Regions from separate parts of the Zunongwangia sp. genome, predicted to be linked through region 3. Evidence: riboswitches for the same ligand, from Rfam matches in the RefSeq annotation. Region 3 holds a riboswitch; each other region holds the start of a gene.
What was found. Region 3 has a riboswitch for cobalamin ahead of ACN0WI_RS10605 (TonB-dependent receptor plug domain-containing protein). Riboswitches for the same ligand answer to the same signal wherever they lie in the genome.

Region 1 (8,045 bases), on a different contig from region 3:
GTTATTGATTTGCCACTCTTCTACTTTTTTGATTTAATGGCATTTTAAAACTAAAAATAGTTTGGCCATCTTCAGAAGAAAAATCCATACTTCCATTATGTGCCTTTGCAATCTCATGCGCTACATACAAACCTAAGCCTAAATGTTTGATGTTATTTTTCGAATTTTGCTTAACATAAGGCTTAAAGATATTTTTGTGCATAAATTCCGGAATAGTACGGCCACTATTAATTACCGAAATTATAAAATTTCCGGAACTACATAATACCCGAATTGTAATGTTTTCCTCAGGATCGCCATACTTCATTGCGTTATCTAAAACATTATGAAAAAGCTGGGAAATTCGATATAAATCACAATTAACTAAACTGGTTAAAGAAATGTCATAATCTACATTTTTATGATTATATAAAGAAGATAAAGAATCTATTATTTCGGTTAAATAATATTTTAGTTTTAAATTATCTTCTTGTAAATCTAACTCTAAATTATTCTCAAGATTCATTTTTGCATAACTCTGTAAGTTATTTATAAGATCTTGCATTTTTAATGAGGATGATTTTATAGCTCTTAACTGATCTTTTGTTTGCGGAGAAAACTCTTTACCTAATAAATTTTCTGTATTTTCTCGTACTGTATTAACCGGTTTTGCTAAATCTTTACCAACAATAGACATGAAAATTTCTTTCAATTCTTTTGTTTTATTAGCTGTATTTAAAGCACTATTAGTTCGCTCTAATTCTTTTATAGATTCTAAATGAAAAGAAATAAGGTCGGTATACAATTCAAACATTGTTCGGACTTCCTCTACATTAATAGATCGAGGTTCCGAATCTATAGCGCAAAGTGTCCCAAAAAATTCTCCGTTCTTTTTAAAGATCGGGTACGAAATATAACTTTTAAAACCGTATAATTTTGGAGCGCAATGTTTCTTAAAAATAAAGTTATTAGCTACATCGTTAATAATAACCGGAATATTATGTTCCCTAATTTCATAACAAATTGTTGTTTCTACATCTAATTCATCTCCAGGTTTTAAACCAAAATCAAGTTTATCTTCAGAAACACAAGTCACCCATCGATCTTCGGTAACTCTAGCTATAGCTACAAATCCCATTTTGGAACTATGCCTAATAACCCGTAAAAGTTTCTGAATGCCGGGAATCATATTAATATCTTCGACATCCTTTTTTAAATCTGTTGATAAACCCGCTCTCCCTTTCATAATAAAAATTGAAACAATTCGAAATTTACAAAAACTAAACCGCCCTTTATAGGTTTTTAACTTAGCTTTTAAATTTAAGTTCCGTTCAAATACTATATTTATCCATAATATGTAAATTGAAATAAAATGTCCACTTCTAGAAAAAATGGTAGCCTATATACTAACATTATCAACAACGTAGCATATCTTGAGTTTGGCCATCCGGCAAGTAACAGTTTTCCATCGGTATTGCTAGATCGTTTAGCTAATGCTTTCGAAAAATTATCTGATAACGAAGAGGTTGCTGTTATCGTTTTAAAATCTGAAGGTGAAAAAGCATTTTGTGCAGGAGCTTCCTTCGATGAGTTATTGACTATCGAAAATATGCAACAAGGAAAATTATTTTTTTCCGGTTTTGCAAAAGTTCTTAACGCCATGCGAAAATGTAAGAAATTGATTATTGGCAGAATTCAAGGAAAAACAGTTGGTGGAGGTGTAGGCCTTATTGCTGCCTGCGATTATGCTATGGCAACCGAAGCTGCTTCTATTAAACTTTCCGAATTAAGTATTGGCATTGGTCCATTTGTAATTGCTCCTGCTGTAGAGCGAAAAATAGGAGTTTCTGGATTAGCAGAATTAACTCTCGCTGCTCAAGATTGGAAAAATGCATACTGGGCAAAAGAAAAAGGCTTATATGCTCGTGTTTTTGAATCTATAACAGACATGGATAAAGAAATTGAAATTTTTGCTGAAAAATTAGCCAGCTATAATCCTGAAGCCTTGCACGAAATGAAAAAATTATTGTGGAAGGGTACCGAAAATTGGGCTACTATTTTGGTAGAAAATGCAGCGATAAGTGGTGAATTGGTATTATCCGATTTTACCAAAAATGCACTCTCTAAGTTTAAAAATAAGTAATTATAATTTTACAATACAACGTATAATACATGTTTTAAAACAGATAGATATTAACTATTTACACGAGAAAATTTATTAATAGGTTTTCCTCTATTTTTTATTTTTTCCAATAGCTTATTTTAATATAATTACGTCACGAAAAATAAAATCATAATCTTTCATAAAAAACACTAAAACAAGTGTTTAAAAATTAGATTTAAAATTGTTGATAACCGGTTTATAATTTGGTGATTTTCTGATTCTACTTCAGAAAAATCTATTGTACTTTTAAGCTAAATAAATTATTTAAGAGATATCTCTAGGAGTAATTTATAGATAGAATTTTTGGTTTCGAACTTAACACAGAAATTCTTAATATAAAATATGAAGTAAGGTTTTTGAACTGCTTCCTGTAGCTCAAAATTAAAAGGGAATATTAGTGAAAATCTAAAACTGTTCCCGCAGCTGTAAGCAATTTAAACGGCACCACATAGTCACTATCTAATTAAGGTGGGAAGACGCCAACATGCAAAGTCAGAAGACCTGCCTTACTATACTAGTATAGAACTTTCGGGTAAAAAGTTACTGTATTATAATAAACACTGACTATTAATTTTCTGAATAAAAATCAGATTAGTGAACAAGGCTTATGAAGTTTGCGCAAAAAGAAATTGTGCTACAAGAAGTACCTGGTGAAGTAAGTATTTGCTTCAGTATTACTGGTTGCCCTTTAAAATGCAAGGGGTGCCATTCTCCTTATTTATGGAAAGAGAATAATGGAGAACTTCTAACTACCGATATTTATAAAAATATACTCGAACAATACAAAGGTTTTGCAACTTGCGTCCTATTTATGGGTGGCGAATGGTTTCCTAAAGATTTGGAAGAATTTTTAAAAATCGCAAAAACCTTTAATTATAAAACCTGTTTATATACAGGCTACAATGCTATCCCCGATTCTATATTGCAACAATTAACTTGGCTTAAAACTGGGCCTTGGAATCCTTCGTTAGGCGGATTATCAAATCCTAATACGAACCAAAAATTTATAGAAGTAGCTACTGGAAAAAAACTTAACCACTTATTTATAGCGTCATGATACGATTAACTCCTAAACAAGTAGATAAAAAAATAGCATTTATAGAAGAGTATATCTCTGCACAAAATGCAGCCGATGGGTCTAGTGTTGATGCCAATGCAAATGTTACTTCCAAAAATATAGCTACTATGGAAGCCGAGCTCAATAAAGACATTAACATTCAGGTAAATCGACAACTCATTAAAAATCAAATAGCCGAGTTATACGATGAAACTTTAGCTAACGAATATATACGCCAAATCGAAAATCATGAAATTTATGTTCACGATGAAACATCACTAAAGCCCTATTGTGTTTCTATAAACATGTATCCGTTTTTATTAGATGGGCTTACTAAAATTGGAGGTGAAAGTAAAGCACCTTTACACTTAGAAAGCTATTGTGGAGAATTTGTAAATTTAGTATTTGCCATTAGCTCTCAATTTGCAGGTGCGCTCGCTACAGTAGAATTTTTATTGTATTTCGATTATTTCGCAAGGAAAGATTATGGAAAAAACTACTTAGAAACAAATACAAAAACTATAGAGAATCACCTTCAGCATGTGGTGTACGCCATTAACCAGCCTGCTGCTGCTAGAGGATATCAATCTGTTTTTTGGAATATTTCAATTTACGACGAGAAATATTACGAAAGCATGTTTGGTGATTTTGTATTTCCGGATTTCGAAAAACCAGCATGGGAAAGCTTAAAAAAACTACAGGTCTTTTTTATGAAATGGTTTAACAAAGAACGTAATAAAGCACTGCTTACTTTTCCGGTAATAACAGCAGCTATGCTTATAGAAGATGAAGAACCCGCCGATACTGAATTTGCTGATTTTTGTGCTGAAGAATTAAGTAATGGAAATTCATTCTTTATTTACCAATCTGAAAGTGCCGATAGTTTAGCTTCTTGCTGCCGTTTACGGAACGAAATTGGTAAAAACACATTTAGCTATTCTTTAGGAGCCGGTGGAGTAGCTACCGGCTCTATTAATGTTATTACCATGAATGTAAATAGATTATTACAACAAGGTAAAAACTTAACTACAGAAGTAGAAAAAATTCATAAATATCAGGTGGCTTACCGAAAATTAATGGAGCGCTACCAAGCTGCAGGAATGCTACCTGTTTACGATGCCGGTTTTATAGATCTTAACAAGCAATTTCTAACTATAGGAATTAATGGTATGGTTGAAGCTGCCGAAAGTTTAGGTATTAAAGCTACCAACTCCAAAGAATATAAAGACTTTCTAAGCTATCAATTAAAAAAGATTTACAAAGCTAATCAAGAAGCTAAAAAGCAATACGGCTATCAATTCAATACAGAGTTTGTTCCTGCTGAAAATCTAGGGGTAAAAAATGCAAATTGGGATAAATTAGATGGTTTTGAAGTAAACCGAGATTGCTACAACTCGTATTTCTATCCGGTTGAAGATTTATCGATTAATATTCTCGATAAAATAATGCTACACGGTAAAGAAACTATTCAGTATTTAGATGGTGGCTCTGCACTTCATTTAAATTTAGAAGAATATCCTAATAAAGAAGGATTCTTAAACTTATTAAAAGCTACCGCAAAAGCAGGTTGTAATTACTTTTGTTTCAATATAAAAATCACCATTTGCAATACTTGCAACCATATCGATAAACAAACCTCTTTTTCTTGTAAAAAATGCGGTTCTGAAAATATAGACCATGCTACTCGAATTATAGGCTATTTAAAGCGAGTTTCTAGTTTTAGCACGCAACGCCAACAAGAACACCGTTTACGATTTTATCATCAAGAAAATTAAAAAACATAAAAAAGACTGCTTATTTTTAGCAGTCTTTTTTTATATCGATTTAACGCAAAATTGGCGGATTCCCTTCTATTTTTTGGTATTTTTTATTAAAAAATGATTATTCAGCAACCTGAATTACCCAAAGATAAACCCGCAACCGAATCGCAACAGTATGGGTTTGAATTATCCGACTTTATTTCTGAAAATATCTGGTATTTAGCTATCTTCGTTTTAATAGTTGCCTTAGTAATTCTTGATTATTACCGCAGAAAAAACCGTTAACTATGCAAAGCACTTTACCTGAAAACGAGGAAACTTTTGAAATTTTAAGCTTTTTAAGCGGATACGGATTTTGGATGATTTTAGCTGTAATACTAATCATATTGGTTTTATATAAGAAGTTTAGAAAATAAATTCTTCAACCTAATTTTTTTGCGTTAGGGATTGTAATGAAAATCCTTTTGCTCGTCCCTCGCAAAAGATTGTAATGGAAAGCCCGGCCGAAGGCAACGCCAAATAACTAAAATTCTTTAAATTTTATCTGGTTTTCAACCATCCGGTAATACTCAACCGCTCGGAGTTTTTAACTTCTTTTACCTCGTGCTCTAGAATCTGACTTTCGAAAATCACGACCCTTCCCGGTAATGGATAAATTACTTCTTCGCTTCCATCTTCTTTATAAATCACCAGTTCTCCGCCATTAGTTTTCAACCAGCTTTTATCATTTAAATAACTTACAACAGAAAGTTTACGGCGAGAATCATTTTGAAAAGTATCTAAATGTCGCTTATAAAATGTGCCTTTTGGGTAGACTGCGTAGTGGAATTCTTTATGAAGAATTCCCATAAAACAAGTCCTGTTAAGATACTCGATAAGATTATTGATTTTATTAAAAAAAATCTTCTCGGTTTCACCAGCTTCGGCTTCATTCATCCATAAAATAAAATCACCACGAATGGTTTTTGCCACCAACTCGTTTGTTTTATTACCGATGGCCGATTTCTTAAATTGATCTTCTTGAAATTTAGTAATTAAATTATTGCGTAATTGCTGAATTTCTTCTGCTTTAAAAAAATTGTCGATAATACTGTAATTTTTAATAAGTAAATCATCGATAATGCGCTCGTATTGCTTATTCAACCTATAATCGAGCTGCTCAAAAAGTTCTGTTTGTTGCACCTATTTTTAAAAAATTTGCGCAAAATTAAGCTATTTTTGGTTTGCTTGTACCAAATTTATTCCTCCTTCTAAATTTAAAATTTTTTTCTGCGGAAATTCCTGCTGAAGTTGGGTTACTGCTATTTTACTTCGGCTTCCTGCTGCGCAATACACCACCAAGTTATCGTTATTTTCGAGTTCAAGAGCTCGCTTACTAAGTTCGGAAAGCGGAATATGCAAACCGCCTAAACTTTTTAGGTTTCGTTCGGAATCGGTTCGAACATCTACTAGTGTAAACGACTCTTTTTTTTGCTGAAATTCTTCAAAACTGATGGTCTTTATGGCATTTTCGTCAGGACAAGAAATAGCGATTTTTTCGAGTTTATCGATATCTATTGAAGAATCTTTCTGAAAACTGAAGACTTGAAATTGAAACGTTAAACTATTGAATCTTAATAAACGCCCTTGCAATATTTCGCCTATTCCTAAAATAATTTTCAAAACTTCGTTCGCCATTAAATTTCCCATAATTCCCGGAAGCACCCCCAAAACACCAACTTCACTACAGGTTGGTATACTTTCGGCAGCTGCCCGATCGGGAAATAAACAGCGATACGTTGGTCCGTTGTTATAATTGAATACACTTAATTGGCCTTCAAACTTAAAAATGGAAGCCATCACTAATGGTTTATTCGCGAGTACTGCAGCATCGTTCGCTAAATATTTAGTACTGAAATTATCACTGCCTTCTACAATGAGATCAAAATTTTTAAAAAGTGACAAAGCATTGTTGGCTGATAAAGCTTCTGTAAAATATTGAATTTCAATAGTTGGATTTTGGGCTTGCAATCGCTTTGCTGCCACTTCAGCTTTGGGTTTACCAATATCTTTTTCAGCATACAAAATTTGGCGTTGCAAATTACTTCTGGAAACAATATCTGCATCTATAATTACGATATTTCCTACGCCTGCCGCTGCCAAGTATTGCAGAGCCGGACAACCGAGCCCCCCGGCTCCTATCACTAAAACCCTCGAAGCTTTTAATTGCTTTTGGCCTTCTTCGCCAACTTCATCTAGTAAAATATGGCGAGAATAGCGTTCTTTTTCGATAGCTGTTAATTCCATATTACCAAGCTTTTTCCCAATCTTTCCAAACCGGTTCAATTCCGTTTTCCCGTAACATGGTAGCGATAGTTTCGGTACTACGCTCATCTGAAATTTCAAACTGCTCCAACGACTGCGGTTCCACCACATAACCACCCGGATTGGTTTTTGATTCAGCACTCATAGAAGTAATGCCCAGATGTGCAATATGATCACGGAATTTTTGCTGTTCTCGCGTCGAAATAGAAAGCTCAACATCTTCATCTAAAATTCGGTACGCACAAATCAATTGCAATAAATCAGGATCGGTCATTTCAACCTTAGGTTCTAAGCCACCGCTAAAAGGTCGTAATCTCGGGAAAGAAATCGAATACTTTGTTTTCCAATATGTCTTCTGCAAATATTTTAGATGTAAAGCGGTAAAAAAACTATCTGCACGCCAATCTTCTAATCCAAATAATGCTCCGATTCCAATTTTATGAATTCCGGCTTTCCCCAAACGATCCGGTGTTTCTAAGCGATAATCAAAATTTGATTTTTTTCCTTTAGGATGATGAATTTTATAGGTCTCGCGATGATAGGTTTCTTGATATACTAAAGTAGCATATAAGCCATCGTCAATCAATCGTTCGTATTCTTCCAGATCCAGCGGTTGGACTTCAATAGAAATATTTGCAAAATGTGGTGTTAAAAGACGAACAGCATTACTCAAATAATCAATGCCCACCGTTCTATTCGCTTCCCCTGTAACCAGTAAAATATGCTGGTAGCCTTTCTTTTTCAGAAATTCAGCTTCTTTTAAAATTTCAGCATCGGTTAA
Region 2 (8,045 bases), on a different contig from region 3:
AATCGCCTCAATTCTATTTTTAGTTAATTATGAATTTTCCACAATAGCTATTTATCTCGCTTCATTCTATTTTTTAAGTGCTCGTGAATAAAAATCATAAGCTTTTATAGAAAAGATTAAGATTGTTCAACGATTTTTATTTCTTCTTCGGTTAGGCCATATAGTTCATACACCATTTGGTCTATTTGGTGGTCGAGCTGATTGATTTGTGTTTGTAGCTCAACGGCTTTTTTCTTGTTATCTTCAAAAAGCTCCATCCACTCAAATTCATCTTTTTTGGTGAGTATTGGTATTTCCAGTTGCTCGTTTTTACGACGCTCACGGTTTTCTTTGTTAATCGCTTTATTGAGTTCTTTAATAAACTCACCAAAATCTAACTCGTGCCAGTTTTGGAGTTTTTTAGGGAGTTTTTCTATGGAAAATTTATGAGAAATATAATTAGTAAGTTTTTTAATAATAGTATACAATTTGCCACTCATAGCCTCCATATTTTTTGTTACTAGAATGAATTTATTTTGATCAGTTGTACTAAGAATCTTCAAAGGAAGCTCTTCAATATTCCCTGATTTCATAATTGGAAAAGTCGATCTAGAATCACTGAAGATTTGTTGAAAATAAAAGTTTAATAACTTTGAATTCAATACTCCCAAAAGAAAAAAGGGATTGATTTCATCATTTAATATTTCAGTAATACATCCTGTATTGACTACATAATTTTTTAAACCATCATAGCAAAATGTCAATCTATTACCTACAAACTTGGATAACAATTTGTTTTCTAATAAGAATATCCTTTCATCCCTAGCTCTATCTAAAAGTTCTGGAATATATTGAACGTATTTTTTGTTTGGTTGAAGATTATATCTTTCTATATCACTTCCAGTTATTAACGGTTTGTGATTAATAGTTGATTTTTCATCAGAAATATATTTTTTGTCATTTCCGGTTGTTAAACCTCTCCAAACTTTAGCGACATTTTTTATTTTCTCGAATTTATTTAATTTCTTTAAAATTTTAAGAGTTTTTGAGCTTGTATTGATTAAGAATTTAGAATCTTGAGTTAGGGAAACAATATCGTTTAGTTCAACGACATCTGGAACTTGATTTATTGAAAGTTTAATGCCTACATAAGAGCTTTTATTTATTTCTTTCTTATAGGATATTATTGCTGTTTCCACACTAGCTTCTTCAAAAACAATTCCTGAATTAAATATTTCGTATATGTTAGAATTTTTGATTAAATATTCGCGTAATTTCTGAGAGTATTCGTTAGCTAAAAAAGTATTCGGTGTAATTTGAGAAATCAAACCATTTTTTTTAGTTATACTTAGAGCCAATTCTAAAAATAAATTATAAGTATTTATTTGTTGAGAAGCAGTATTAAACTTTTTCTTTATTAGATTAATTGAATTTTTATCGTACTGAAAACCTCCAATCCATCTTCCTCCTTTTATTACTAGATACGGCGGATTCCCAATCACCACATCAAAACCATCTTTAGCAAAAACTGTGGGGAATTCTTCTTCCCATTTAAAAGCCTTATCGCCGGCAACACTTTTAGCGTCGATCAAAGAATTACCACATTTAATATTGCTGCTTAGATCGTTTAATTTTCTACGCGGCTGCGCAGTACGTAACCAAAGGGAAAGTTTGGCAATTTCTACACTTTCTTCATTAATATCGACGCCGTAAATATTGTTCTCTAAAATGGTATTTTCAATATCGCTAAACACAATAGCACCGCCCAATACTTTCGCTTTTAGCTCGTCGATATAGGCGTGTTCTTTAATTAAAAATTCTAGCGCTTGGTTTAAAAATGCACCCGAGCCACAAGCCGGATCGCAAATGGTTAGCTGCAACAACCAATCTCGGTACGTATCTAGCGTGGCGAGTAATTTTTTTTTGGTGGCAACGTGGGTTCCTTTTTTAACCTCAAAATACTCTTCTTCCCGAAACTCGAGTTCGGTTTTCTTTTCTTCACACAGCTTGCCTATGGTATTTTCAACAATATATTTGGTAATGTATTTAGGCGTGTAAAAAACACCGTCTTTTTTACGTTTACTCTTTTGTTTATCAAAATTACCACCTTCAATTTCGGCATTTACACTTTCAATTTCGTTAAGCGAATTTTCAAAAATATGCCCGAGAATATTCACATCAACCTGACTTTCAAAATCGTATTTCGATAATTTTGCGGTGTATTTTGCTAATAATTCATCAGAAATTTCTAGCATATCGAGTAGCGCGTCCGGTTTAAAAAGTCCGCCATTGTAAGCAAAAATCTCAGCTTTTTTATCGGTGCCTTTTCGGCCGGTATCTAGGTAACTAAAATAAAGTTTAAAACGCTCGTACAGCGGTTGGTTAACATCCAGATCTTTTAATTGATGCCAATCGTCAATAATTTGTAAAATGGCATTGGGTGGTAACAAGCCACGATCTTCCGCAAAAAAGATAAATAGAAACCGATCGATTAATTTTTGCGATTTTTTAAAAAGAGCACGTTTTACATTTTTTTCTAACCGATCAAATTCCGTTTGTAAAGCTTCATTTTCGCTTTGCTGAATTTCTGAAATCAATTCAGAATGCCGCAAATTTTTTAACTTTTTTGCATTATTCCGCACCAAATCGCGGTATAATTCCCGTTTAAAAATGGAATAATCTTTATAAAAACCTTTGGTAATTTGTTCTTCTTCAACTAAAGAAGCTTCTTTAATTTCTAAAGGTAAACCATTAATTAAATTATCGTGCTGAAGGCATACATACAGCAGCGCAAACTGATCTTGTGTTAACTGAAATAAATTGAATTCTAAAAACTCAGTAGCATCGTTAATATAAAATCGAAGCTTTTCAAAATTAGAGGTAATTACATACACACAGCCTTTTTGGTTGGCTTTATAATCGAAGGCTTGTTGCCGAATTCCTTCTAAATGTTTAGTGTTGGTCCCTTTTAGCTCGATAACGCCTAGGGCTACTTCATCTTTTAAAATAGCACCATCTGCTTTACGCGAATTGGTTTGGTTTTTATATTCGGCTACCAAATTGTAATTGGTATTGGGCTTCATGGTATAACCCAGAATATTTACAAACAGTTCCGTTAAAAAAATACCCTGATATTCTTCTTCTTTAGAGCTTTTAATATTTTCCTGAATTTTAGGATTTAAAAAATAGCTGCTAAACTTTTTATAAGCCTTGCTAATTACAGAATTATCTTGAGCTTTTAAGTATTTTTTTAATACTGAGGTTTGAAATAATGCCATTCTTTATACTGAAGGGTTTCTTAGGTGTTTATGTTGATTTATTTTTTATTCGATACTCAAAATTTGAAGCTTTTGCGTTCTGTTTTTACAATAAGTAGTTACTCCTACCATTCTGCTCGAATTTATACCGAATAAAACTACTAAGTTAGTTTTTTTGAGGAGCAAATTACCAACTATTTTGTGCTTTTGTTGAAATTAGCTTCTATTTTACAACTCAACTTTAAGGCATAAAATAAGATTTTTTTAATTATTTCAACTTCTATTTATATAGAAAAAAACAACCCAAAATCTTTAGATTTTGGGTTGTTTTTTAAAATTATTAGTAAGCTGATATATTGAATAATATAGGATTAATAATCCAGTGTTTTTAACTTCAATACAGCTGTAATTTTTTCAGAATAAAGCATCGCGAATATGCTAAGTTTTATTTTTCTATTTTTAATTTTAGCGCATCAAAAGCATACGTATAAATGCCAATTAATCCGTATTTTGTTTCTCCTTTTTTAATTACCGTACCATTAATATCGTATTGTAATAGTTCGTTTTTAAATTTTTTATTGGCAGAACTTGCTGCAATTAAGTTTCCTCCGGCTAAGCCTGGGCCAACAATTAATCCTACCGGGAAAGCAGAGCTTGAGCTTTCCTCGTAATATCCGTTGTTAGAGGTTTCTGTTTTACTAGTGTAAACATTTAAAGGCGTTAGTAAAAGATACCACAAATACGATGCAGGGCTTTGTTTTAGTGTTTTAAAAGCTTCTTGATTTTCCATAATGTAAACTTGGTCCCCACTTTCGTAAGTTAGTTTAGCATCTCTACCAAATTTTAAATCTCTGTTAGAGTTGTTCGTTATTTTTATAGCAACAAGTTTTACCCCTTTTTTTAATTCTTTTTTAGCATATTTTTTTCTGAGTAAGCCATATTTATAATCTAGCCGAACACTATCTGATAGGTTAGTAGAAAGATAGTTGATGTTTTTTGGAGAAATAGGTTTATAACCCGATGCACAATTTGTTAATGTAGCTACTAAAAGTAGCAACATAATAATTCTAAAAATTCTCATTTTTTGATTGATTAGTTAACTTAATATAGGTTATTGTTGTAATTATTTGTTAATGCTTAGTGTTAAGTTTAATATTGGTTTTATTGTAAGTTGTTTATTATTAAATAACTATGTTTTGTAAAACGGTTTGAGATGTTAAAATTTTTAACAAAAGTATAAAAAAAGAGGAAAAATCATTGATTTTTCCTCTAATTATAAGGGTTCAGCCGTTGTGAAACTTAGAGTTATTCTGCCATAGAAAGATCGGCAGCACCTTTTATTTCAGTAGAAATTTCACCTAACGAACCTGCATTTCCTTGTGCTCCAGTATACACTTTTATAAAGTCTATACCTTTTAGAGAAACGTTATTCATATCAGCATCTACAGCCCAATCTAATTCCATTGCGTTCCCTCCGTAAGTGGCGTAATCTTCATCATAATTATCAACGTAGCCCCATTCTAACGCATCTATAGTCACAAACCTATTGTAGTTTATAGTAGGATAAACTCTTGTTCCCGTAAATGTTACTTTTTCTTGTTCCTCGATAAACAGCGGATAATAGTTTTGAGTATGGTTACTATTAACCATTACGCTATCTTTGTTTTCTTGATTATCTACCCAAGGTACGTTTGCATATTCTCCAGGATTGGTGTAAGTAACTTCGTAATTAGATAATGTTTCTTCAGCAGTATGTGCGCTTCCGGCTAGTTCGTACCAAGTATCGTCGGGTAATCCGTTTCCATTAGTATCGAAAGAAACTTGTACAATTCCCGGTTCCGATGAGCCATTAAAGGCATTTCCGTACACAACAAAATCTTTCTCGTTTTCTCGATTTTCAATAGTATGATCAAAACTAAAAATTACATAGCCTCCCCAAGCTCCTAATGATACCATACCTGATTTTCCGCCTACTAATTTTTGAGCATCTTCTAACGTACCATAACTAGCATTTATGTATTGACTGGGAGCCGGCTTATATTCTATGATTTCAGAAATATAAGCGCTACTACTTTCGGTTTTTGGCCGAACGTATAAATTGTAAGGATCGTTTACGATTACCTGATAGTTTCTCGAAAGCGTATCGTATTCGGCTATGGCTATAAAATTAAGCGAAAAAGTGCCGGACTCAGCTGGTGTATAATTTAATTCGTGTTTTTTGGCAATAGTTTCATCATCAAGTTTCCAGCTAAAGCTAGTTTGTGACGGAAGGTTAAGAATTTCAGGCTGTAAATTGATAGTTTCGCCTAATAGTATTTCCTGATTTTCTGGGTAAGTGGGAGTAGCAAATTCCATAGGGATATTAATTTCATCTTCGTCGCTACACGAAGAGAAAAAGCTTACGATTGCAAGCGAAGCTAATAAATAAAAAGATAATTTTTGTTGCATTTGCTTAGTATTAAGGTTTGAAATTAATTAATAGTTACCAAACAAAACAATAGGAGGGAATAGGGTAGAATACCATTAAACATATACACCCAAAACCTTAACTCCCGAAAGTTTTGTTTTTTGTGATTTTAGGCAGGTATTCTGACTTATCTCTCTTTTTTACACCTTCCCATCTTAAAATAGACAGTGGTTTTACTAGTAAAAAGATTATTTCCGAATATAGCGGAAGAGACTTACAGCAGCGGGAACTGTTCCGGATTTACACCGGATTCCCTTTTAATACAATTTCAAAAAAATTGTAACCAAAAATCTAGGCAATATTAGGTAAAATTAATAGGAAAACGAATAACTACTATTAAAATAAAAAATGATTCGTTTTAAAGGGATTTCGTTATAAAAAAAATCCTAAAAATTAGGTTCTAAATTTTAGATACCTAGTTTTTAGGATTAATACAATAAGTAGATTAACTTATTATTTGTTTGGTAAAGAGCCTATTGTTTTACCTGAAGGAGCTTCATCAAAATCAGCCGCATCTTCAATAGTCATTTCAGTAATAAAGTCTTCTTTTGGGGTTCTAACTTTTTTCATATTTACTAACCAATCTTCACTTTCTTCTCGGTATCCTAGTGGTAAAAGTAAGGTGCTTTTATATCCGCTTCCTTCTAGTTTTAGGAGTTTGTCTAGTTTTTCAGGAACAAAGCCTTCAACTGGGGTAGCATCTACTTTTTGCTCGGCAGCTGCAGCAATAGCCATTGCAAACGAAATATAACTTTGTTTAGAAGCATGGTGGGCTTGCCATTCTTCACCTAAAGGTTCGTATAAGCTTAAAATATTCGCTTTATAATCATCCATGGTGCTATGTGGCAATCCGCGTTCATCCATTGTGTAATTAAATACGTCGCTTACACGCTTATTGGTATACTTATCCCAAGCAACAAAAACTAGTAAATGGGAGCAATCTGTTATTTGGCTTTGGTTCCAAGAAATTCCTTTTATTTTTTCTAATAAAGCTTTATCAGAAATTACTATAATTTTATAAGGTTGTAATCCAGAAGAAGAAGGGGACATACGTGCCGCTTCTAGTATATAATCTAATTTTTCTTGAGGTACTTTTGTACCGTTCATTTTTTTTGTGGCATAACGCCAATTTAAATTATCCAGTAAACTCATTAGTTTCAATTTTTTTACAAATTTACAATATATACTTTAATTTGGTAACTTTGTGACAAAAAGTAACAGTGACATTTAAGTAACCACTTATTATGGAAGATGTAAAAGAAATTAAAATACCAACAATTCAGAATTGTTCCCAAAAAATAAGAGCTATTCACGATACAATGGATGCCTTAAGTGGCAAGTGGAAAGTCTCGATTATAGCTTGCTTATGTTTTCGGCCTATGCGATATTCGGAATTATTGAAAGAGGTAAAAGGAATTTCCGGAAAGATGTTAAGTAGGGAGTTGAAGGATTTAGAGCTAAACGATTTAATTTTTCGGCATGTTTCAGAAAATAAACCAATAACCGTTACTTATGAAATTTCGGAATACGGGAAATCTCTAAAAAAGGTGATTGATGTGATTGCAGAATGGGGATTAAACCATAGAAAGAATACTATCAATAAATTTTGAATTTCTTATTTTGAAAATTCAAATCTAATTTAAATACAATAATTTATTATAAATTTTGTTGAAAATAGTATTCAGTAGAAATCATTTATGTTTAGTAAACCAAGATTAGCTATGTTCAATTTAATTAAGAATAGTAAAATTTATTCTGTTTTTTTATTCATTTTCAGTGTCACTTTTTTAGTGAGTTGTAACTCTTCTCACCAAAAAGATTTTAAATGGGATAACGATATAAAACAATTAACAGGAGGCGATTTAGACGAGTGGTTACATAAAGCTTCATTCGAAAATGAATTGAAAAGTGATAATCCTGATGAGAATATGATAACTAATGCCGATGTCGTATTTCCGTTTATCGGTAATTATTATAATGCTGTTGAAAAATTAAACGATTATTACGTTTCAGAAAAAAATGATGCTTCGATATTTAAAAATAAGACGGTTTTATATAAAGATCCAAAATGGGGCGATTTGTGTTTAAATAGTGTATTGTTGTTTGAGCCAGAAGAAGTGTATTTAAAAGATTTTTATACCACAACCGGAAATCCTGCTTTTAGCGGTACTAATGCTATACATCAGTCGTATTCGGCACATTTAGCAGAAACCTCAGTATTTACCAATACCTATCCAACAATTAAAACCGGAATTTATGAGGTAAGTATTCAAAACAAAATGTATTTACTAGGATTTTATCAAAAAGGAAAATTAGTTTTCGAAATAGCTATTGCATATACT
Region 3 (8,045 bases):
TTTTATGAATTCACCAGAAACAGAATAAATTCTAGCTTTCCCATTTGATTTGAAATCACCTCCATCAGCAGTATATATAAAACCATCGTTAACATTAAATCCATACATTTTTCCATAAGCAGAATTACTTTCATAAGTAAGTAATGGTTCTTCTGGTTGTTCTAAAAGCTCTTCTGAAATAGAATAAACAGAAGAAGCCGAAGTAAAATATATAATGTTATTCTCTATATCAAGATTTGATACCGCACCAAAATCTTCTGTAAATTCTAAAACAAAATTCTCGTTTCCTGTATTTAAATCTATTTTTTGAAGCTTATTTGAAGAAAGCGCATAAATAAACTGTCCATCAATTTCAAAAGAATTCAGTCCTGTACTTGTAGTAATAGTTCTTACAAAAGAATTAGTATTAGGGTCAAAAACTTTGATAGAATTACCTTGACCAAAAGAAGCACCTTCAACATATATTAAATCATTATTTTCTTTTACTTCATCAAGATAAGTTCCCGCTACAATAGATTTTTCTACTTCAAATGTTTGTAAATCAATAACTGCTATATAATCATCTTCACCTGTGCTAAACCCAGCTAAATTAGAAACATAAGCTTTTCCGTTATAAGCAACTCCATAATAAGGCACACTTAAACCACTATCCACAATGCCTTTATATTCAAAAGTATACCGATCTACTACAGTTATAATATTTGTACCATTAGAAATCAAATATGCATTTTCATCATCAAAAAACATAGATTGAACAAAATTGCCCAAATCCATATCATTATTATTATTCTCAAAAATAGTATTCTCTATAGTTTCTAAATCATTCGTAATGAAAGAAACAGTACCGGCATCGTTAACACCTTCATTTAAAACCAAAATTCCGTTTTGATAAGGAGCTAATTCTTCAGGTTCTTCATTACCACTATCATTCCCTTTGCTTGTATCTTGAATAAAGTCATCGTCGCTACTACACGACGTTAAAAGTGATACTACCACAAAAAGCATCATAAAATAATTGTTAATCTTCATAGAATTTTAAATTAAAAGTTTATGTTTAAAAATATATTGAAATTAATTCCGGGCATCCACCGGTTTTCTACGTTTTGATATTCAGAATTGAATAAATTTTTTATTTGTCCGCCTAATTGCCAAGTGTTATGTTTATCTAAAGCATACGAAGTACCAATGTTAGCGATTAAATAACCGGAAAGTTTCTCGCTTTCATCGCTACGTGTAAAAACTTTACCATTATATAAAACTTGAAGTGATGGCGTAAATCGATGATATTGATATGTTACATTAGCTGTTGCTTTATGAAATGGAACATAAATTAACTGATTATCAGTTTCATTATTTTCAGAAACGGTATAGGCGTAGGTGAAATTTGTTTGTAAAACACGATCTTTAGAATATACTTTTTTCCAATCTAAAAATGTTTCTAAACCATACATTTTCACTTTGTCTTCATTATCGGGTTCCCAATTTCCACCAGCTCCGGGTAACCAAATAATCATATCTTTTACAATATTGTAATACATGCTTACCCCTAATTGAAGATCTTCAATAGTGACTTGATGACCAACTTCAAACTGAAGGGAAGTTTCCGGGCTTAAATCCGGATTTCCAGCTGAATCCCAATACAAATCGTTATAAGTTGGGATACGAAAGTTTTTTGAAGCATTTAACTTCAGCATATAGTATTTTGAAAAGCGAAGATCACTTCCAAATGAAAATAATAATGGACTCTCGTAAGCATTCGTGATTTCTTTACGCAACCCCACCTCATATTCCACATTCTTCACTACCTGATGTTTTACCAAAAAGGCACCGGAAAATATATTCCGATCTTGTTTTCGAATACTGCTACCTTTACCGCGGGTATACGTATTTTGCACGATGGCATTCAGAAGCAGTTTAGAGTTTACCTTGTAATTTAAATCGTATTTACCAATAAAGTTTTTAGCCTCGCCAAAAGTATGATTATTAGATTTTATATTATCGAAATACTGATATTCTTCCCTTATAAAAGCAGCTCTTACAATTTGCTTAAATTTTGAAAACTCATAATTCCACTCCACTAAATTACGATTAGTGATATCTCTATATTTCGTTCGATTTTCTGTAGGGCGAACAATCGAAAAATGGCGTTTACCATCATAAATTTCGCTAATTAATTTTAAGCTATTTTTATTCGAAAATCGATAACCTAGCGCAACATTTAATCCGTTATTATCATAATCTCCATTTAGGTTTTTACCTTTATCATCCGGATACTCATAATCATTATCACTACTATTTCTAGAAAACGACACATTTACACTCCAATCGTTTTTAGCTAATTGCAAATTGTAGCGAGCATCGATGGTGTTATAACTGCCATAACGTAATAAAGCCTGATGTTTCTCTTCATTTTTAAAAGAAAGCGAATTCGTCAAATGCACACTCCCTCCAATAGCTCCGGTTCCATAAACTAAACTTCCACCTCCGGGCCGAATCGCAATTTCGTTATAAGCTGCTGTATTTATAGTATTAAAATCTAACTGCCCATTAAATTGTGAGTTGATATTAATGCCATTCCAAACAATTGCAGTTTGCGATGCAGAAGTCCCTCTAAACGAAGGTGAAGAAACCATTCCTAACCCATTTTCTTTAAAAAAAATAGGCGTATTAAATCGTAAAACTTCGGTAAGTAAAGGTTCGTTTTTATATAGAACAGAGTCGGTTAATTTTGTTACTTGTTGTCCTAATGAAAGCTTATCAAGCTTATTTTCTTTCAATAACACTGTATCTAATTTGGTAATTGCAGTAGATTGAGCCATTACACTACCAGAATAGATACTCAAAATCAATAAAAAGAGTAATTGTTTATGTTTCATAAGCAGCAGCGACTTTTTTTCCCGAAAGTCCTCTCGTTTTTGTTATAATTATGGCAGGTCTCCTGGCTTGCGTCTTGTTAAACACCTTCCCATCTAAACGACAGTGGTTTAAAGTTTAACAAGTATTCTTTTACAGAACACAGCTTACAGTTGCGGGAACAGCTCAGGCTCATACCTGATTCCCTTTTAATCGGTGTTACCCGAACCAAAATCAAGGGCGAAAATAATCATTTATTAAACTTCTTCGACTTAATTTATAAATAATATTACTTTTGACATTAAATTTAGCGCAGTGAAAAAATTCGGGATTTTAATACTATTTATCATAAGTTTTGCTTGTAAAGAAACACATTCTTCAAAAAAAGAAAATGGGCAAGATTTGGGAAAAGCGATGGCTATCGAAAATGCTACCGGATTCTCAATAACAAAATTTAATTCATACAGCGTAATAACGGTAAATAGCCCGTGGGCTAATACTAAAAAAAAGTTTATTTATGTATTAGCTGAAAAGGAAGCTAATATCCCCGAAAATTTAGATTACGATCAAGAAATAACAATTCCGGTTAAAAAAGTAGTGGCTACCTCTACTACGCACATTCCAGCCATAGAAGCTTTAGATGAAATTGAAAGTTTAAAAGGATTTCCGGATTTGGATTTTATCTCATCTGAAAAGACCAGAACATTAATAAAAGCTGATAAAATTAAAGATGTAGGAAATAATGAAAATTTAAATACTGAATTATTAATAGATATACAGCCAGATGTAGTAATTGGGTTTTCTATAAACGCTACTAACAAAAGCCTACAAAAAATTCAAAAAGCTGGTATTCCTGTGATTTATAATGGAGAATGGACAGAAGCTACGGCATTAGGAAAAGCAGAGTGGATAAAATTTTTTGGTGCATTATATAACAAAAATGAAGAAGCAAAAACTATATTCGATTCTATTAAAACGAATTATATAAACGCAAAAAAATTAGCTAAAACAGCCAAAACTAAACCTACAGTTTTTAGTGGTTCGATGTATAAAGACCAATGGTATGTACCTTTCGGGAATAGTTGGCAAGCCAATATTTTTAACGATGCTCATGCTACATATGTTTGGAGTGAAACTGAAGGACAAGGAAGTTTAAAACTCTCTTTTGAAAAGGTTTTAAACGATGCAAAAAATGCAGATTTTTGGGTAAGCACAGGACAATTTACTTCGTATAATCAACTATTTAATCAATCCTCACACCTTAATGAATTTAAAGCCGTTAAAAATAGAAAAGTATATTCAGTAAGCATGAGTAAAGGAGCAACTGGTGGAATACTATTCTATGAATTAGGCCCTAGCCGTCCGGATTTGATTTTGAAAGATTTAATTAAGATTTTTCACCCTAAATTATTACCTGACTATACATCTACTTTTATAAAAGAACTTGATAACTAATGCAATACTTTCGAAAATACGTTTACCTTTTAGCTATTTTCACCATTCTATTATTAGGCTTACTATTGCTCAACATTAGTATTGGCTCTGTTCATATTCCCTTTAGAGACATTTTTTCAGCGCTTTTAAACAACGAAACAGGCATAGATACCCATACCTATATAATCCTAGAATATCGACTCCCTAAAGCCATTACTGCTATTATAGTAGGATCCGGTTTGGCTATTAGCGGCCTATTAATGCAAACTTTATTTCAAAATCCACTTGCAGGCCCTTATGTTTTGGGCTTAAGTAGCGGTGCTAGTCTTGGAGTTTCGTTATTAATAATGGGCTTAGGGTTAATAGCTGGAGATTTTTCTGATATTATATTCTCTCAATGGAGCTTAGTTATTGCTGCTAGTACTGGTAGTTTATTAGTAATGCTGTGTGTTATCTTAGCCTCAATTCGGTTACGCGATATTATGTCCATCCTTATAATTGGACTAATGTTTGCAAGTTTAACTGGTGCTGTAGTAAATATCTTAACTTACTTTAGTGAAACATCACAGTTACAACACTATATATTCTGGTCTTTCGGAAGTTTGGGTGATTTATCTTGGGAACAATTCGAAATTTTAATGCTGTTTTGGGTGATAGGAATCATTCTTTCTATTTTAAGTATAAAAAATCTAAATAGTCTTTTATTAGGTGAAGAGTATGCAAACAGTTTAGGAGTTAACATTAAACAAAATCGATTATTGGTAATTTTGGCCACTAGTTTGTTAGCAGGAAGTATCACGGCTTTCTGTGGACCTATTGCATTTATTGGTTTAGCAGTTCCGCATTTAATAAGGCAATTAGTTTCAATAACAAACCACGTTATTTTATTACCTCTAGTAGCCTTAGGTGGTGCTATTTTAATGCTCATTTGCGATATGATAACTAATTTACCAATATTACAAACACCTTTACCTATAAATGCTATTACATCGCTCGTAGGAGCTCCTGTCATTATTTGGCTACTAATTAAAAAACAGAAATTTTTATTTTGATGAAACATGAAAATATGAAAAAATCAATTTTAGATATTTCTGATTTAAAAATTGGTTACTCCGACAAGAAAACAACAAAAACTGTTGCTGAGAATATTAATATTCAATTATATCCGTCTGAGTTGGTTGCTGTAGTAGGTATTAATGGCGTTGGAAAATCTACGTTTTTACGAACAATTTCAGGAATACAGCCTAGTATTTCAGGAAATATTGAAATTCAAAAACAAAATTTATTAGATTTCAATAACAAAAAAAGAGCATCAGAAATTAGTTTAGTGCTAACCAACCAGCCAATTTCAAAAAACTTAAGTGTATTCGAGTTAGTAGCATTAGGCAGGCAACCGTATACAAATTGGTTAGGAAAACTATCAAAAGAAGATCATTTTAAAATTGAAAATGCACTTAATTTAACTGCTCTACTAGAACTTAAAGACAGAAAGTGTTACTCGCTTAGCGATGGCCAATTACAAAAAGTATTAATTGCTAGAGCTATTGCTCAAGACACCTCTATTATTATTTTAGATGAACCTACTTCCCATTTAGATTTATATCATAAAGCTTACGTAATAAAGCTATTGAAGGACCTGACTCTAAAGACCCAAAAGGCGATTATTTTCGCAACTCATGAAATTAATTTAGCACTCCAAATTTGTGATAAAATTATTTTAATGGGACCAAGTGAACTATTAATCGACACGCCAAAAGAGTTAATTAAAAAAGAAGCTTTTCAAGATCTATTTCCACAAGATCTTGTATATTTCGATACTTCTTCAGGTGCTTTTAAAATAAAAAATTAGCGCAACTAAAACAAGGCTTAATCTTTGTATTTCGATACTTTTTTCATATAAAAAAACAGACCTAAAATTCAGCATTATTATAAGCTTTAAACCTCGTAAATTTCTTCAAATCCTATATCCATTTGCAATTAAAATTAGTTTAAAAAAGGAATGTTTATATTTGGCATAAATAACCATTTTTAATGAACCAATACCTCCTTATTTTTTTAGTTTTTATAATTGCTTTAACAATTGGTTTTCTTCTAGGAAAACTCATTTCTAAGCTCAAATTTCAACATAAATTTGATTTACAAGAAGAAAAAAACAATAAACTAATACTTGAATTAGATCACTCAAAAAATCTAAATAACAACTATTTAAAAGATAAAGAATCACAAATTAAAGAACTAAAAGAAGATTTGCTAATAAAATTAGCAAACGAAAAAAATACTCAAGATTCTTTACGAAAAGAAAAGGATTTTTATCAGCTTGAGCTTACTAGGAAAAATTCCGAATACAAGCATTTGCTTGAACGACAAAAAGAACAAAAAGCAGAGTTAGAAAACCTACAAGAAAAATTCAGTATTCAGTTCGAAAATCTGGCGAATAAAATACTCGATCAGAAGTCCGAAAAATTCACAAATCAGAACAAAGAAAACATACAAAATATCCTCTCCCCGCTTCAGCAAAAAATTCAACATTTTGAAGAAAAAATTGAAGCCGGCCATAAAGAAAGCATTGGGCGAACAGCAATGCTAAAAGAGCAAATTAATGGTTTAAAAGATTTGAATTTACAAATGAGTAAAGAAGCTAACCAATTAACCAAAGCTCTAAAAGGAGATACTAAGATGCAAGGGAATTGGGGCGAAATGATTTTAGAGCGAGTTCTGGAAAAAAGTGGCTTGCAAAAAGATCGAGAGTTTAGTGTACAACAATCGTTTACCAATCAACAAGGTAAACGTGTTCTCCCCGATGTAATAATTAATTTGCCGGGTAATAAAAAAATGATTGTCGACTCCAAAGTTTCATTAAATGCCTACGAGCGTTATGTAAACGAAACGGAAGAAAAAGAAAAAATTATTCATCTTAAAAACCATTTAATTGCGATAAAAAGTAGAATTAAAGAATTAAGTGATAAAAATTATCAAGATATTTATCAAATGGAAAGCCCAGATTTTGTGTTGCTTTTTATACCGATAGAAGCTGCTTTTGCAGTAGCCTCTAACGAACAACCTAATTTATATGGAGATGCTTTCGATAAAAACATTATTTTAGTTACGCCTACTACCTTGTTAGCAGTGTTACGAACTATTGAAACGATGTGGCAGCATGAACATCAAAAGGAAAATGCTGTTGAAATTGCTGTACAAGCAGGTAAATTGTACGATCAATTCAGTAATCTTACCGAAGATTTAATTAAAGTCGGCAAGCAATTAGGCACTGTACAAAACTCCTATGAGGGAACAATGAAAAAATTAACTGGAAAAGGAAATTTGATAAATAAAGTTGAAAAATTAAAAAAATTAGGTGCCAAGGCAAGTAAAACAATAGATTCTCGACTTCTTAAAAAATCGGAACAACACATTACTAATACAGAAAATAAACAGTTATGAAAAAAGTATTATTCTACATTTTAGGTGGCATTTTTTTGCTTTTTTTATTGTATTATGTATTTGCCTATTTTGCAACCTATAGCGAAGGAACACGTACCGGCGAGCTAATAAAATTCAGTAAAAAAGGAGTTATTTATAAAACCTGGGAAGGAGAAATAAGCCAAGGTATTAGTGGTGCCCAAATTTTCCAATTTTCAGTATTAAAAAAAGATGATGATGTTATAAAATTACTTCAAGAAAATGAAGGTAAATACGTAAAACTCCACTATATAGAACGTTTTACAACTTTCTTTTTTTGGGGCGACTCTAAATATTTT

Region 1: another riboswitch for cobalamin. It lies ahead of nrdG (anaerobic ribonucleoside-triphosphate reductase activating protein); the one in region 3 lies ahead of ACN0WI_RS10605 (TonB-dependent receptor plug domain-containing protein).
Region 2: another riboswitch for cobalamin. It lies ahead of ACN0WI_RS05120 (hypothetical protein); the one in region 3 lies ahead of ACN0WI_RS10605 (TonB-dependent receptor plug domain-containing protein).

Annotation. Positions count from the first base shown of each region.
Region 1 is NZ_JBLXIB010000002.1:382,635-390,679, forward strand. It holds gene ACN0WI_RS04550 (ATP-binding protein) at 2-1,225, opposite strand; gene ACN0WI_RS04555 (enoyl-CoA hydratase/isomerase family protein) at 1,352-2,122, shown strand; cobalamin riboswitch at 2,477-2,667, shown strand; gene nrdG (anaerobic ribonucleoside-triphosphate reductase activating protein) at 2,751-3,200, shown strand; gene nrdD (anaerobic ribonucleoside-triphosphate reductase) at 3,197-4,975, shown strand; gene ACN0WI_RS04570 (hypothetical protein) at 5,078-5,245, shown strand; gene ACN0WI_RS04575 (hypothetical protein) at 5,248-5,376, shown strand; gene ACN0WI_RS04580 (2OG-Fe(II) oxygenase) at 5,501-6,142, opposite strand; gene moeB (molybdopterin-synthase adenylyltransferase MoeB) at 6,173-7,333, opposite strand; gene thiH (2-iminoacetate synthase ThiH) at 7,248-8,045, opposite strand, start outside.
Region 2 is NZ_JBLXIB010000003.1:59,777-67,821, reverse strand. It holds gene ACN0WI_RS05130 (Eco57I restriction-modification methylase domain-containing protein) at 117-3,257, opposite strand; gene ACN0WI_RS05125 (hypothetical protein) at 3,682-4,317, opposite strand; gene ACN0WI_RS05120 (hypothetical protein) at 4,542-5,684, opposite strand; cobalamin riboswitch at 5,798-6,006, opposite strand; gene ACN0WI_RS05115 (nitroreductase family protein) at 6,157-6,855, opposite strand; gene ACN0WI_RS05110 (winged helix-turn-helix transcriptional regulator) at 6,948-7,313, shown strand; gene ACN0WI_RS05105 (hypothetical protein) at 7,425-8,045, shown strand, end outside.
Region 3 is NZ_JBLXIB010000008.1:48,354-56,398, forward strand. It holds gene ACN0WI_RS10600 (YncE family protein) at 1-1,029, opposite strand, end outside; gene ACN0WI_RS10605 (TonB-dependent receptor plug domain-containing protein) at 1,041-2,876, opposite strand; cobalamin riboswitch at 2,911-3,101, opposite strand; gene ACN0WI_RS10610 (ABC transporter substrate-binding protein) at 3,169-4,308, shown strand; gene ACN0WI_RS10615 (iron chelate uptake ABC transporter family permease subunit) at 4,308-5,339, shown strand; gene ACN0WI_RS10620 (ABC transporter ATP-binding protein) at 5,354-6,136, shown strand; gene rmuC (DNA recombination protein RmuC) at 6,319-7,728, shown strand; gene ACN0WI_RS10630 (6-phosphogluconate dehydrogenase) at 7,725-8,045, shown strand, end outside.